Regions from separate parts of the Enterobacter cloacae complex sp. 394F7 genome, predicted to be linked through region 4. Evidence: predicted binding sites of a transcription regulator. Region 4 holds the regulator's gene; each other region holds the start of a gene.
The links. Region 4 encodes CRP, which controls carbon source genes, mostly activating them, when cyclic AMP is high. Its sites were predicted from a motif close to ATGTGANNNNNNTCACAT; they were not measured.

Region 1 (3,171 bases), on a different contig from region 4:
CCCGCCCCATTCGAACATCCCAAGGTTACCCGGGAAGACCAGCGTGCCCTGCTCAGAAGGCGGGGTAAAGATGCCTTCATAGCGCAGCTGATGGAACATTACGCGGCACACCAGCTGGTCAAACATGGTGGCACCCCACATGTCTGCGCCGCTGAGGTCTTTCTTCGGACGGAAGCTCAGTTCGGAGAACGGCTGCGTTTTTGTGACGTAATCGCCTTTAGCCGCGCCCTGAGGAACCGGTTTTTCCGGTGCAGGCACAACCAGCTCGCCGTTACGACGGTCCAGTACGAAGATGTTACCGGTTTTCGCCGGAGCATAAATCACCGGAACGGTTTTGCCGTTAACGGTAATGTCTGCCAGCGTTGGCTGGGACGGCATATCCATATCCCACAGATCGTGGTGTACGGTCTGGTAGCTCCACGCCAGTTTACCGGTGGTCGCGTTCAGCGCCAGAATGGAGCTGGCATAACGTTCCTGCTCAGGGGTACGGTTACCGCCCCAGATATCAGGCGTGGTCACGCCCATTGGCAAGTAGACCAGATCCAGCTTCGCATCATACGCAGCCGGTGCCCAGGAGTTTGGCGAGTTGAAGGTAAAGGTGTGTTCATCAGACGGGATCGCGTTAGGATCTTTCGCGCCCGGATCGAAGGCCCATAGCAGTTTACCGGTATTCACGTCGAAACCACGGATAACGCCAGAGGTTTCGCGGGTGGAGAAGTTATCCGTCACCGAACCAGCAATCACGATGGTTTTATCAGTGATAATTGGCGGTGAGGTGGGTTCATACAGACCCGGCGTGGTGTCCGGCATGTTGGTCTGCAGGTTCAGGATACCTTTGTTGGCGAAGGTTTCGCACAGCTTGCCCGTTTCGGCGTTAATCGCGAACAGGCGGCCATCGTTCACCGGCAGCATAATGCGGCGAGGACAGTCGGCAATGACGTCCGGGCTGGCATTATCCGCACGCGCTTCGTGGTAAGAGACACCGCGGCAGGTGATGTGCTGGAACGACGGGTTGGAGTTCAGCTGCGGATCGAAGTGCCATTTCTCTTTACCGGTGGCCGCGTCGAGCGCGAACAGGCGCTGGTGCGCCGTACACAGATAAAGCATGTTGCCCACTTTAATTGGCGTCACTTCGTTGGTCAGTTCACCCGGATCGTTTGGCATCTTCAGATCGCCGGTACGGAATACCCAGGCTTCTTTCAGGTTTTTCACGTTGTCCGCGTTGATCTGCTTCAGCGGGGAGTAGCGCTGACCTTCCTGGTTACGGCCATACGCTGGCCAGTCGCCGTCAGCCACCTGCGAGATAGCCGCCGCAGGGGTGGATTCTGCATTCAGCGTACCGTTGATCTCCTGCGGGTCGTTAAAGCCGGCCCAGGTCAGGATACCGCCACTGATTAGCAGAGCGACAAGCAGCGCCGCAACGGCACCGCTGGAAGGTACAATCAGGCGACGCCAGACGAACGGCAGGATCAGCCAGATACCGAAGAAGACCAGAATGTCGCTGCGTGGCGTCAGTGCCCAGAAGTCGAACCCGACTTCCCAGACGCCCCAGATCATGGTTGCGAGGAGTAATGCCGCATAAAGCCACAGTGCGGATTGTTTTCTACGCCAGAGCAGAACAGTTACGCCAAGCATAACCAGGCCCGCAATGGGGTAGTACCAGGAGCCGCCAATTGCGACCAGCCAGACGCCACCGATTAACAGGTACAGGCCGCAGAAGGCGGCGAATAACGCTGTTAGTGTCACCAGTAGACGCGGCTGTTTAGAGTTTGTTTCAGCCATAGAAAGTGTACTCGTCAGTTTTTGTTAATAATTTGCTAGCAACTAATTATAGGTATTAACAAGTGTGATCGGAATCACAATATTTGCTTTTTATAACTCATACGCCAGGCTTAGCCATTTGCTGATATAATGGCTGGCTTGCGTATCGATGCCGGAATAACACTCATCCGCATTGAGAGATTTTCATTAAAATCATATGGTTAGTAATATGAAACATACTGTTGAAGTGATGATCCCGGAAGCCGAGATCAAAGCGCGTATCGCCGAACTGGGTCGTCAAATCACCGAACATTACAAGGACAGCGGCAGCGAAATGGTGCTGGTTGGTCTGTTGCGTGGCTCTTTCATGTTCATGGCAGACCTGTGCCGTGAAGTGCAGGTGTCACATGAGGTCGATTTTATGACCGCCTCCAGCTACGGCAGCGGCATGTCCACAACCCGTGATGTGAAAATCCTGAAAGATCTGGATGAAGATATTCGTGGCAAAGATGTGTTGATCGTCGAAGACATCATCGACTCCGGTAACACACTTTCTAAAGTGCGCGAGATCCTGAGCCTGCGTGAGCCGAAATCCTTGGCCATCTGTACTCTGCTGGATAAACCAGACCGCCGTGAAGTGCAGGTACCGGTGGAGTTTGTTGGTTTCTCTATTCCGGACGAGTTCGTCGTCGGTTACGGTATTGACTACGCGCAGCGTTACCGCCATCTGCCTTATGTTGGGAAGGTTGTGCTTCTGGACGAGTAGTGCGGCCTGGTGCCCTCACCCCAGCCCTCTCCCACAGGGAGAGGGAGAAAATCCCCGCTTTATTTATGGTTCACATGCTTAAGCTTGAGGTTGGCAATGCCCGAACGGTAACGCTGCTCCAGCGTTTCGCGGTTGGTGGCGGTCACTTCCAGATTGCGCAGCAGGCCGTCGTGAATGCCGTACGCCCAGCCGTGGATAGAGACCTTCTGACCGCGCTTCCACGCTGACTGCATGATCGTTGAATGACCCAGGTTATACACCTGCTCCATCACGTTCAGTTCACACAGCGTGTCCATCCGGCGCTCCTGCGGCATTTCACCCAGCAGTGAGCTATGTTTGAACCAGATATCGCGGATGTGCAGCAGCCAGTTATCGATGAGCCCCAGTTCCGGGTTTTCCACAGCGGCCTGCACACCGCCGCAGCCGTAGTGACCGCAAATAATGATGTGCTCGACCTCAAGGACGTCTACGGCGTACTGAACGACAGACAGGCAGTTGAGATCGGTATGAATCACCAGGTTGGCAACGTTACGGTGAACAAACAGTTCGCCGGGCTCAAGGCCCGTCAGTCGCTCAGCCGGAACACGGCTGTCGGAACATCCAATCCAGAGAAAGCGTGGATTCTGCGCTTGCGCGAGCTTTCC
Region 2 (3,171 bases), on a different contig from region 4:
CCGACGGCGAAAAAGCGAAATTCGCGATTCGTCGCATCGAAGAAATCACTGCAGAAATCGAAGTGGGCCGTATCTACAATGGTAAAGTGACCCGTATCGTTGACTTTGGCGCGTTCGTTGCCATCGGTGGCGGTAAAGAAGGTCTGGTACACATCTCTCAAATCGCTGACAAGCGCGTTGAGAAAGTGACCGATTACCTGCAGATGGGTCAGGAAGTACCGGTTAAAGTTCTGGAAGTTGACCGCCAGGGCCGTATCCGTCTGAGCATTAAAGAAGCAACCGAGCAGTCTCAGCCAGCTGCTGCGCCAGAAGCACCGGCAGCAGAACAGCAAGGCGAGTAAGGTTGCCATTTGCCCTCCGCATCGCGGAGGGCCATTATCAGGCAGGACGCCTTGTTAAGCCGCCGGGGGACAGGACGTTCATCCAATAGTTGTCTTCGGGAGTGGGAAATGAAGCCTTTTTTGCGCTGGTGTTTCGTTGCGACAGCTTTAACGCTGGCAGGATGCAGCAACTCTGCCTGGCGTAAGAGCGAAGTCCTCGCAGTGCCATTGCAACCGACTTTGCAGCAGGAAGTGATTCTGGCACGCATGGAACAAATTCTTGCCAGTCGGGCTTTAACCGATGACGAACGCGCACAGCTTTTATATGAGCGCGGAGTGTTGTATGATAGTCTCGGTCTGAGGGCATTAGCGCGAAATGATTTCTCACAAGCGCTGGCTATCCGACCTGATATGCCTGAAGTATTCAATTACTTAGGCATTTATTTAACGCAGGCAGGCAATTTTGATGCTGCCTATGAAGCGTTTGATTCTGTACTTGAGCTTGATCCAACTTACAACTACGCGCACTTGAATCGCGGTATCGCATTGTATTACGGCGGTCGTGATAAGTTAGCGCAAGATGATCTGCTGGCGTTTTATCAAGACGATCCTAATGATCCTTTCCGTAGCCTGTGGCTTTACATCGTTGAGCAGAAGCTCGATGAGAAGCAGGCAAAAGAGGCACTGAAACAGCGCTTCGACAAATCGGACAAGGAACAGTGGGGATGGAACATTGTCGAGTTCTACCTGGGCAACATTAGCGAAGCAACGCTGATGGAACGCCTCAAGGCGGACGCAACGGATAACACCTCGCTCGCTGAGCATCTCAGTGAAACCAACTTCTATTTAGGTAAGTACTACCTAAGTCTGGGGGATAAGGACAGCGCTACGGCACTGTTCAAATTAGCGGTTGCTAACAACGTACACAACTTCGTTGAGCACCGTTATGCATTGTTGGAATTATCGCTCTTGGGCCAGGAGCAAGATGACCTGGCAGAATCGGACCAGCAATAGCTGACGACATAAACATCAGCCCGTAATCTTTTTGATTGCCATCACCTTCACTGGTGAGGGCGTTGTTGTTCGTCAATACACCTAATTTGAGCCGGTTCACACTTTTCAATGAAAATTGCAGATCATTTTCACGATGAGCTAAGTAGACTGGCCGCCATTGACATTGAGGCACTCGTACTACATGGCTGAATTCGAAACCACTTTTGCAGATCTGGGCCTGAAGGCTCCTATCCTTGAAGCTCTTAACGATCTCGGTTACGAAAAACCATCTCCGATCCAGGCAGAATGTATCCCACATCTGCTCTCTGGTCGTGACGTGCTGGGCATGGCCCAGACTGGTAGCGGCAAAACCGCAGCATTCTCGCTGCCGCTGCTGAACAACATTGATCCGGACCTGCGTGCACCGCAGATCCTCGTCCTGGCTCCAACCCGTGAACTGGCGGTTCAGGTTGCGGAAGCGATGACGGAATTCTCTAAACACATGCGCGGCGTAAACGTGGTAGCCCTGTACGGCGGCCAGCGTTATGACGTGCAGTTACGCGCCCTGCGCCAGGGCCCACAGATTGTTGTCGGTACGCCGGGCCGTCTGCTGGATCACCTGAAGCGCGGTACACTGGATCTCTCTAAACTGAGCGGTCTGGTACTGGATGAAGCCGACGAAATGCTGCGTATGGGCTTCATCGAAGACGTAGAAACCATCATGGCGCAGATCCCGGAAGGTCACCAGACCGCTCTGTTCTCTGCCACCATGCCAGAAGCAATCCGTCGCATTACCCGCCGCTTCATGAAAGAGCCGCAGGAAGTGCGCATTCAGTCCAGCGTTACCACTCGCCCGGACATCAGCCAGAGCTACTGGTCTGTGTACGGCATGCGCAAAAACGAAGCGCTGGTGCGTTTCCTGGAAGCGGAAGATTTTGATGCGGCGATTATCTTCGTTCGTACCAAAAACGCGACCCTGGAAGTGGCTGAAGCTCTGGAGCGTAACGGCTACAACAGCGCAGCGCTGAATGGCGACATGAACCAGGCTCTGCGTGAGCAGACGCTGGAGCGTCTGAAAGACGGTCGTCTGGATATCCTGATTGCAACCGACGTGGCAGCACGTGGTCTGGACGTTGAGCGTATCAGCCTGGTTGTAAACTACGACATCCCAATGGACTCCGAGTCTTACGTTCACCGTATCGGCCGTACCGGTCGTGCAGGTCGTGCGGGTCGTGCCCTGCTGTTCGTTGAGAACCGCGAGCGCCGTCTGCTGCGTAACATTGAACGCACCATGAAGCTGACCATTCCGGAAGCGGAGCTGCCAAACGCAGAACTGCTGGGCAAACGCCGTCTGGAAAAATTCGCCGCGAAAGTCCAGCAGCAGCTGGAAAGCAGCGATCTGGATCAGTACCGTGCGCTGCTGGCGCAGATTCAGCCGACCGCTGAAGGCGAAGAGCTGGATATCGAAACGCTGGCTGCAGCACTGCTGAAGATGGCACAGGGCGAACGTACCCTGATCGTGCCACCAGATGCACCGATGCGTCCTCGTCGTGAGTTCCGCGATCGTGACGATCGCTTCGAACGCCGTGGTGACCGTAACGATCGTGGCCCACGTGGTGACCGTTCAGAGCGTGGTGGCGAAGACCGTCCACGTCGTGAGCGTCGTGACGCTGGCGAAATGGAACTGTACCGCATTGAAGTGGGCCGTGATGATGGTGTTGAAGTTCGTCATATCGTTGGCGCGATCGCGAACGAAGGCGACATCAGCAGCCGTTACATCGGTAACATCAAGCTGTTCGCATCTCACTCCACCATCGAGCTGCCAAAAGGCATGCCGGGCGAAGTACTGCAGCACTTT
Region 3 (3,171 bases), on a different contig from region 4:
GGAATCCATCGCTAAGCTGGAGGCAGAAGGCTTCCCTATCTTTGCGTATGATGGCTCGCTGGGCGGTAAATATCCGGTTATCTGCGTTGTGCTGTTTAACCCGACGAACGGCACCTGCTTCGCCTCCTTCGGCGCGCATCCTGACTTCGGCGTGGCGCTGGAGCGTACCGTCACCGAGTTGCTGCAGGGCCGTAGCCTGAAAGATCTCGATGTATTTACTCCACCAACCTTTGACGACGAAGAAGTGGCCGAGCATACCAACCTCGAAACCCACTTCATCGACTCCAGCGGTTTGATCTCCTGGGATATGTTCAAGCAGGACGCAGACTATCCATTCGTCGACTGGAGCTTTGCTGGTACGACCGAAGAAGAGTTCGCTACCCTGATGGCCATCTTCAACGCGGAAGATAAAGAAGTCTACATTGCTGACTACGAACATCTGGGTGTTTACGCCTGCCGTATTCTGGTGCCGGGCATGTCCGATATCTATCCGGCTGAAGATCTGTGGCTGGCGAACAACAGCATGGGTGCGCACCTGCGTGAAACGCTGCTGGCCCTGCCGGGCAGCGAGTGGGAAAAAGAGGATTATCTGAACCTGATCGCCCAGCTGGACGACGAAGGCCATGATGACTTCACGCGCGTACGTGAACTGCTGGGTCTGGCTACCGGTAAAGACAACGGCTGGTATACCCTGCGCATCGGCGAGCTGAAAGCGATGCTGGCGCTGGCTGGCGGCGATCTGGATCAGGCCCTGGCCTGGACCGAGTGGACCATGGAATTCAACCAGTCAGTGTTCTCTGCCGAGCGCACCAACTACTACCGCTGCCTGCAAACCCTCCTGCTTCTTGCGCAGGAAGAGGATCGTGAGCCACTGCAGTACCTGAATGCCTTCGTGCGCATGTACGGTGCCGAGGCGGTAGAAGCCGCCAGCGCGGCCCTGAGCGGCGAAGCGCCATTCTACGGACTGCAGGCGGTAGACAGCGATCTGAAAGCCTTCCCTGCGCATCAGTCGCTGTTGAAGGCCTATGAAAAACTGCAGAAAGCAAAAGCCGCTTATTGGTCAAAATAAGCGCATATAACATTATCAGCAGTAGGCGTATTTAATCGTCTGGGCTATATTACGGGGCAATTTCATTGCCCCGTTTTTTATTTTTTTCGGCAATGAACGTTGAATGTAATAATAAAGTTAAATATGGGTAAATATAATAATATTTACCTGGGCTTTACTGTTACTTTTTATGGCAAATACTCCATATTAATTAACTGTTTCAGAGGTGGCCGACCGAAAAAATTCAACTCTTTTCATAACTTTTAAAATTTATTTTTATACGGATAATCAAAAACTTACACCGCATTTGTCGTAAAACCATACACACTGCGGACCTATAAGCCAGGCGAGATATGATCTATATCAATTTCTCTTCTATAATGCTTTGTTAGTATCTCGTCGCCGACTTAATAAAGAGAGAGTTAGTGTGAAAGCTGACAACCCTTTTGATCTTTTACTCCCTGCTGCGATGGCCAAAGTGGCCGAAGAAGCAGGTGTCTATAAAGCAACGAAACACCCGATGAAGACGTTCTATCTGGCGATCACGGCCGGTGTGTTCATCTCTATCGCGTTCGTCTTCTACATCACTGCCACCACCGGTACTGCCGCGATGCCTTACGGCATGGCCAAACTGATTGGCGGCATTTGCTTCTCACTGGGTCTGATTCTGTGCGTTATCTGCGGCGCCGACCTCTTCACCTCAACGGTGCTGATTGTCGTAGCAAAAGCCAGCGGAAGAATTACCTGGGGTCAACTGGCGCGCAACTGGCTTAACGTCTATGTTGGTAACCTGATTGGCTGTCTGCTCTTTGTTTTGTTGATGTGGCTCTCTGGCGAGTATATGACCGCCAACGGTGGCTGGGGACTGAACGTCCTGCAGACCGCGGACCACAAAATGCACCACACATTTATCGAAGCGGTTGCACTTGGCATCCTCGCGAACCTGATGGTCTGTCTGGCGGTATGGATGAGTTACTCCGGCCGTAGCCTGATGGACAAAGCCATGATTATGGTTCTGCCGGTTGCGATGTTTGTTGCCAGCGGCTTCGAGCACAGTATCGCGAACATGTTTATGATCCCAATGGGTATTGTAATCCGCAACTTTGCGAGCCCGGAGTTCTGGACTGCAGTTGGTTCAACCCCGGAAAGTTTCTCTCACCTGACTATTATGAATTTCATTACTGATAACCTGATCCCTGTCACTATCGGGAACATTATCGGTGGGGGTCTGTTAGTTGGGTTGACATACTGGGTCATTTACCTGCGTGGCGACGATCATCATTGATGGTTATCTCAGGCAGTAAATAAAAAATCCACTTAAGAAGGTAGGTGTTACATGTCCGAGCTTAATGAAAAGTTAGCCACAGCCTGGGAAGGTTTTGCAAAAGGTGACTGGCAGAATGAAGTAAACGTACGTGACTTCATTCAGAAAAACTATACCCCGTATGAAGGTGACGAATCCTTCCTGGCTGGCGCAACTGAAGCGACCACCAAGCTGTGGGACAGCGTAATGGAAGGCGTAAAACTGGAAAACCGCACTCACGCGCCAGTTGATTTTGACACCTCCGTTGCTTCCACCATCACTTCTCACGATGCTGGTTACATCAACAAAGCCCTTGAGAAAATCGTTGGTCTGCAGACTGAAGCACCACTGAAACGTGCGATCATCCCGTTCGGTGGTATCAAAATGGTTGAAGGTTCCTGCAAAGCGTACAACCGCGAGCTGGACCCAATGCTGAAAAAAATCTTCACCGAATACCGTAAAACCCACAACCAGGGTGTATTCGATGTTTACACCAAAGACATTCTGAACTGCCGTAAATCCGGTGTTCTGACTGGTCTGCCAGATGCCTATGGCCGTGGCCGTATCATCGGTGACTACCGTCGCGTTGCGCTGTACGGTATCGACTTCCTGATGAAAGACAAATACGCGCAGTTCGTTTCCCTGCAGTCCGATCTGGAAAACGGCGTAAACCTGGAAGCGACTATCCGTCTGCGTGAAGAGATCGCTGAACAGCACCGTGCGCTGGGTCAGATCAAAGAGATGGCTGCTAAATATGGCTGCGATATCTCTGGTCCTGCAACTAACGCTCAGGAAGCTATCCAGTGGACCTACTTCGGCT
Region 4 (3,171 bases):
GGCAATCAGACAGCCAATCAGGGTATCGATAAGCCTGGCGACAATAAATTGTTCGCCATTGAGCGTAAGCAATTGCAGGGTATATACCGCCGTAACCGTAAAGCCCACCATCGCCCAGCCGTAGTTTTTGCGGATGATCAGGTAGCTCACCAGGGTAATCAATAGCATGCCTGCCAGCGTATAGCCTTCCGGCACGTGGAAGTGCAGCGTTACGCCTGCGATAATCAACCCCGCCATGGTTCCGCCCGCCCGGTGCAGAATACGCACCCGCGTGGCGCCGTAGCCGTTCTGGGTGACAAACAGTACCGTCATTAATATCCAGTAGGGTTTGGGCAGATGCAGCGCCATGCCCATCAGGCTGGCGATGCTCAGCATCACGCTAATCCGGGCGGCGTTGCGCAGGGCGGAAGATTTAAACGAGAGATAGCTTTTAAGCGCAGGCAGCAGCGGCAGGCGCTTTTGCTTATCCGCCATCAGATCGCGGGGATAGAGCGGGCGCTGGGTACGCAGCACGCGGGCAATACGGCTGAAGTGCCAGGCGGCAAACTGGCCTACCGGGTTATCCTCGTGCTGGCGGGCGATTTTCTCCAGTGCGCCGAGCTGCTTGTCCATGTTAAAGCGGGTGGGGTAGCGGTGATAAAGAATGTCGTCGGCCAGTACCCGCAGGCGTGCGGACACGGTCTGCGCGTTCCAGCGGATCACCGCTTCGGCATGGCTGCGCTCCACCAGCTTTTGCACCTCCTTCGGGTGGTGCAGGCTCACGGAGATATGCTCCTGCAGATCCAGCCCTACCTGGAAGGTGCGCAGCAGCCGTTTATATTCGTGGTTCTTGTTGGCGGCCAGCATATGCAGTTGCTGGTAGCACTGGCTTATCAGATCCACCACCTTCTGCTGGCGCGTCAGCAGCGGCGGCAGCGATTTTTCCGGGTCGGTATGCTGGGTCAGCAGTGTGTATTTGGCTTCGCAGTACTCCGCAAGCTGGACATAGAGCAGGCTCAGGGATTCACGCAGCGGTTGTTCCCGCCACAGCCAGAACCAGAACCAGTTAAACAGGCCATACCATAGCGTACCGAGGGCGTAGATCAGCAGCGGCTCCCACACTGGCATGTTACCTGCGAGACTCAGGGTAAAGATGGCCGCGATGAGTGAGGCGGGCAGTAACCGCGCGTGCAGCGAACTGATTTCGGCGGTCACCCCCAGCGTCATCGCCAGCACGCTCAGGATCAGCGGCAGCGGAATATCGCGGGCCAGCAAAAGCTGCACGGCCAGGCTACACCCGGCAAACAGCGAACCGCCGATAATCAGACGTTTGAAAAAACGCTTATGCGGGGTGTCGAGACCGGCAATGTTGCAGCAGGCGGGAACCAGTGAAAACAGCAGCCCCTGCTGAAGATGCCCAAGGATCAGGCCCACGGCCACAGGAAGGCACAACACCAGCGTTTGTCGCAGTGCGTAGTTAACTTCCGGGTGATAAATCAGCCTGCGCCACATGGGGAGTAGAGACAAAAACGGCGTGACACCTTGCGATGGCACGCCGTTTTATCGGGATTAACGGGTTCCGTAAACCACGATGGTTTTACCGTGGGCGGAGATCAGGTTCTGATCTTCCAGCATTTTCAGGATACGGCCCACTGTTTCACGGGAGCAACCGACGATCTGACCAATTTCCTGGCGGGTAATTTTAATTTGCATGCCGTCAGGGTGGGTCATAGCGTCTGGCTGTTTCGCCAGGTTCAGCAGGGTCTGCGCGATACGGCCGGTCACGTCCAGGAAGGCGAGGTTACCCACTTTCTCTGATGTCACCTGCAGACGGCGAGCCATCTGCGAAGAAAGACGCATCAGGATGTCAGGGTTAACCTGAATCAACTGACGGAATTTCTTGTAGGAAATTTCAGCCACTTCACATGCTGTCTTTGCACGAACCCAGGCGCTACGTTCCTGGCCTTCTTCAAACAGGCCCAGTTCACCGATAAAATCGCCCTGGTTCAGATAAGAAAGGATCATCTCTTTCCCTTCTTCATCTTTGATCAGCACTGCCACCGAGCCTTTGACGATGTAATACAACGTTTCCGCTTTTTCACCCTGGTGAATCAGCGTGCTCTTCGATGGGTACTTATGAATGTGGCAATGAGACAAGAACCATTCGAGAGTCGGGTCTGTTTGCGGTTTGCCAAGCACCATGCGCTGTTATCCTCTGTTATAAGCTGTCACCAGAGTCATAAGATGCATCCGGACTCTGGGGTTGCAATCGAATTCTTACCCATACCTGGGAAGTCGGCTGTCGTAACGTTTCGCAGCCAGTAAAGTTTGATGTCCTCTGCATACATGTGTAACGTCAATGTATTACTGTAGCATCCAGAGTGTTTTAGCATAGCTTTCGCCGCGTGTCTCCTGGTGTCTCGCTTCAGCATGACGCAGGTCGCCTTCCATTGCGAGAAATGTAACGCACGCGTAATCTGTCACCAAAAATGCAACGTTGGAGCTAATGAATATGCAAGCGCGCGTGAAATGGGTAGAAGGTTTAACGTTCCTGGGCGAGTCCTCGTCGGGACACCAGATTTTGATGGACGGTAACTCCGGCGATAAAGCACCCAGCCCAATGGAGATGGTGCTGATGGCGGCAGGGGGATGCAGCGCGATTGACGTGGTGTCGATTCTGCAAAAGGGCCGTCATGATGTGACCGACTGTGAAGTCAAGCTCACGTCAGAACGTCGCGAAGAGGCGCCACGCCTGTTCACGCACATTAACCTGCATTTTGTTGTCACCGGGAAAGCGCTGAAAGATGCTGCCGTCTCACGCGCGGTGGATCTGTCTGCGGAAAAATACTGCTCTGTGGCATTAATGCTGGAGAAAGCGGTAAAAATTACCCATTCGTATGAAGTGATCGAGGCGTGATTGATGGGGCATCGTGCGTGTTGATGCCCTCACCCTAACCCTCTCCCACCGGGAGAGGGAATATGATTATGCGATCTGTTTCCCTTCCATCAACCGCTGCACCAGCGGCGTCATGATCAGCTCCATCGCCAGCCCCATTTTTCCGCCGGGCACCACTAACGTATTCATGTGAGAAATAAACGAACCCTGCAGCATCGCCAGCAGCCAGGGGTAATCGATGCCGTCGAGATTGCGGAAATGGATCACCACAAAGCTCTCATCCAGCGACGGGATAC

Region 1: the regulator CRP is predicted to act here: its motif matches at 1,845-1,862, upstream of hpt (hypoxanthine phosphoribosyltransferase).
Region 2: the regulator CRP is predicted to act here: its motif matches at 1,419-1,436, upstream of yrbN (protein YrbN).
Region 3: the regulator CRP is predicted to act here: its motif matches at 1,400-1,417, upstream of focA (formate transporter FocA).

The regions. Positions count from the first base shown of each region.
Region 1 is NZ_JBXWCS010000001.1:436,153-439,323, forward strand. Features, by position in the region: gene AC2FAK_RS02115 (glucose/quinate/shikimate family membrane-bound PQQ-dependent dehydrogenase) at 1-1,782, opposite strand, end outside; gene hpt (hypoxanthine phosphoribosyltransferase) at 1,991-2,527, shown strand; gene can (carbonate dehydratase) at 2,587-3,171, opposite strand, start outside.
Region 2 is NZ_JBXWCS010000011.1:39,222-42,392, reverse strand. Features, by position in the region: gene pnp (polyribonucleotide nucleotidyltransferase) at 1-341, shown strand, start outside; gene nlpI (lipoprotein NlpI) at 450-1,334, shown strand; gene yrbN (protein YrbN) at 1,443-1,523, shown strand; gene AC2FAK_RS16700 (DEAD/DEAH family ATP-dependent RNA helicase) at 1,516-3,171, shown strand, end outside.
Region 3 is NZ_JBXWCS010000008.1:23,105-26,275, reverse strand. Features, by position in the region: gene ycaO (30S ribosomal protein S12 methylthiotransferase accessory factor YcaO) at 1-1,069, shown strand, start outside; gene focA (formate transporter FocA) at 1,476-2,333, shown strand; gene pflB (formate C-acetyltransferase) at 2,385-3,171, shown strand, end outside.
Region 4 is NZ_JBXWCS010000025.1:15,642-18,812, reverse strand. Features, by position in the region: gene AC2FAK_RS22465 (YccS/YhfK family putative transporter) at 1-1,491, opposite strand, end outside; gene crp (cAMP-activated global transcriptional regulator CRP) at 1,549-2,181, opposite strand; gene AC2FAK_RS22455 (OsmC family protein) at 2,492-2,896, shown strand; gene AC2FAK_RS22450 (phosphoribulokinase) at 2,963-3,171, opposite strand, start outside.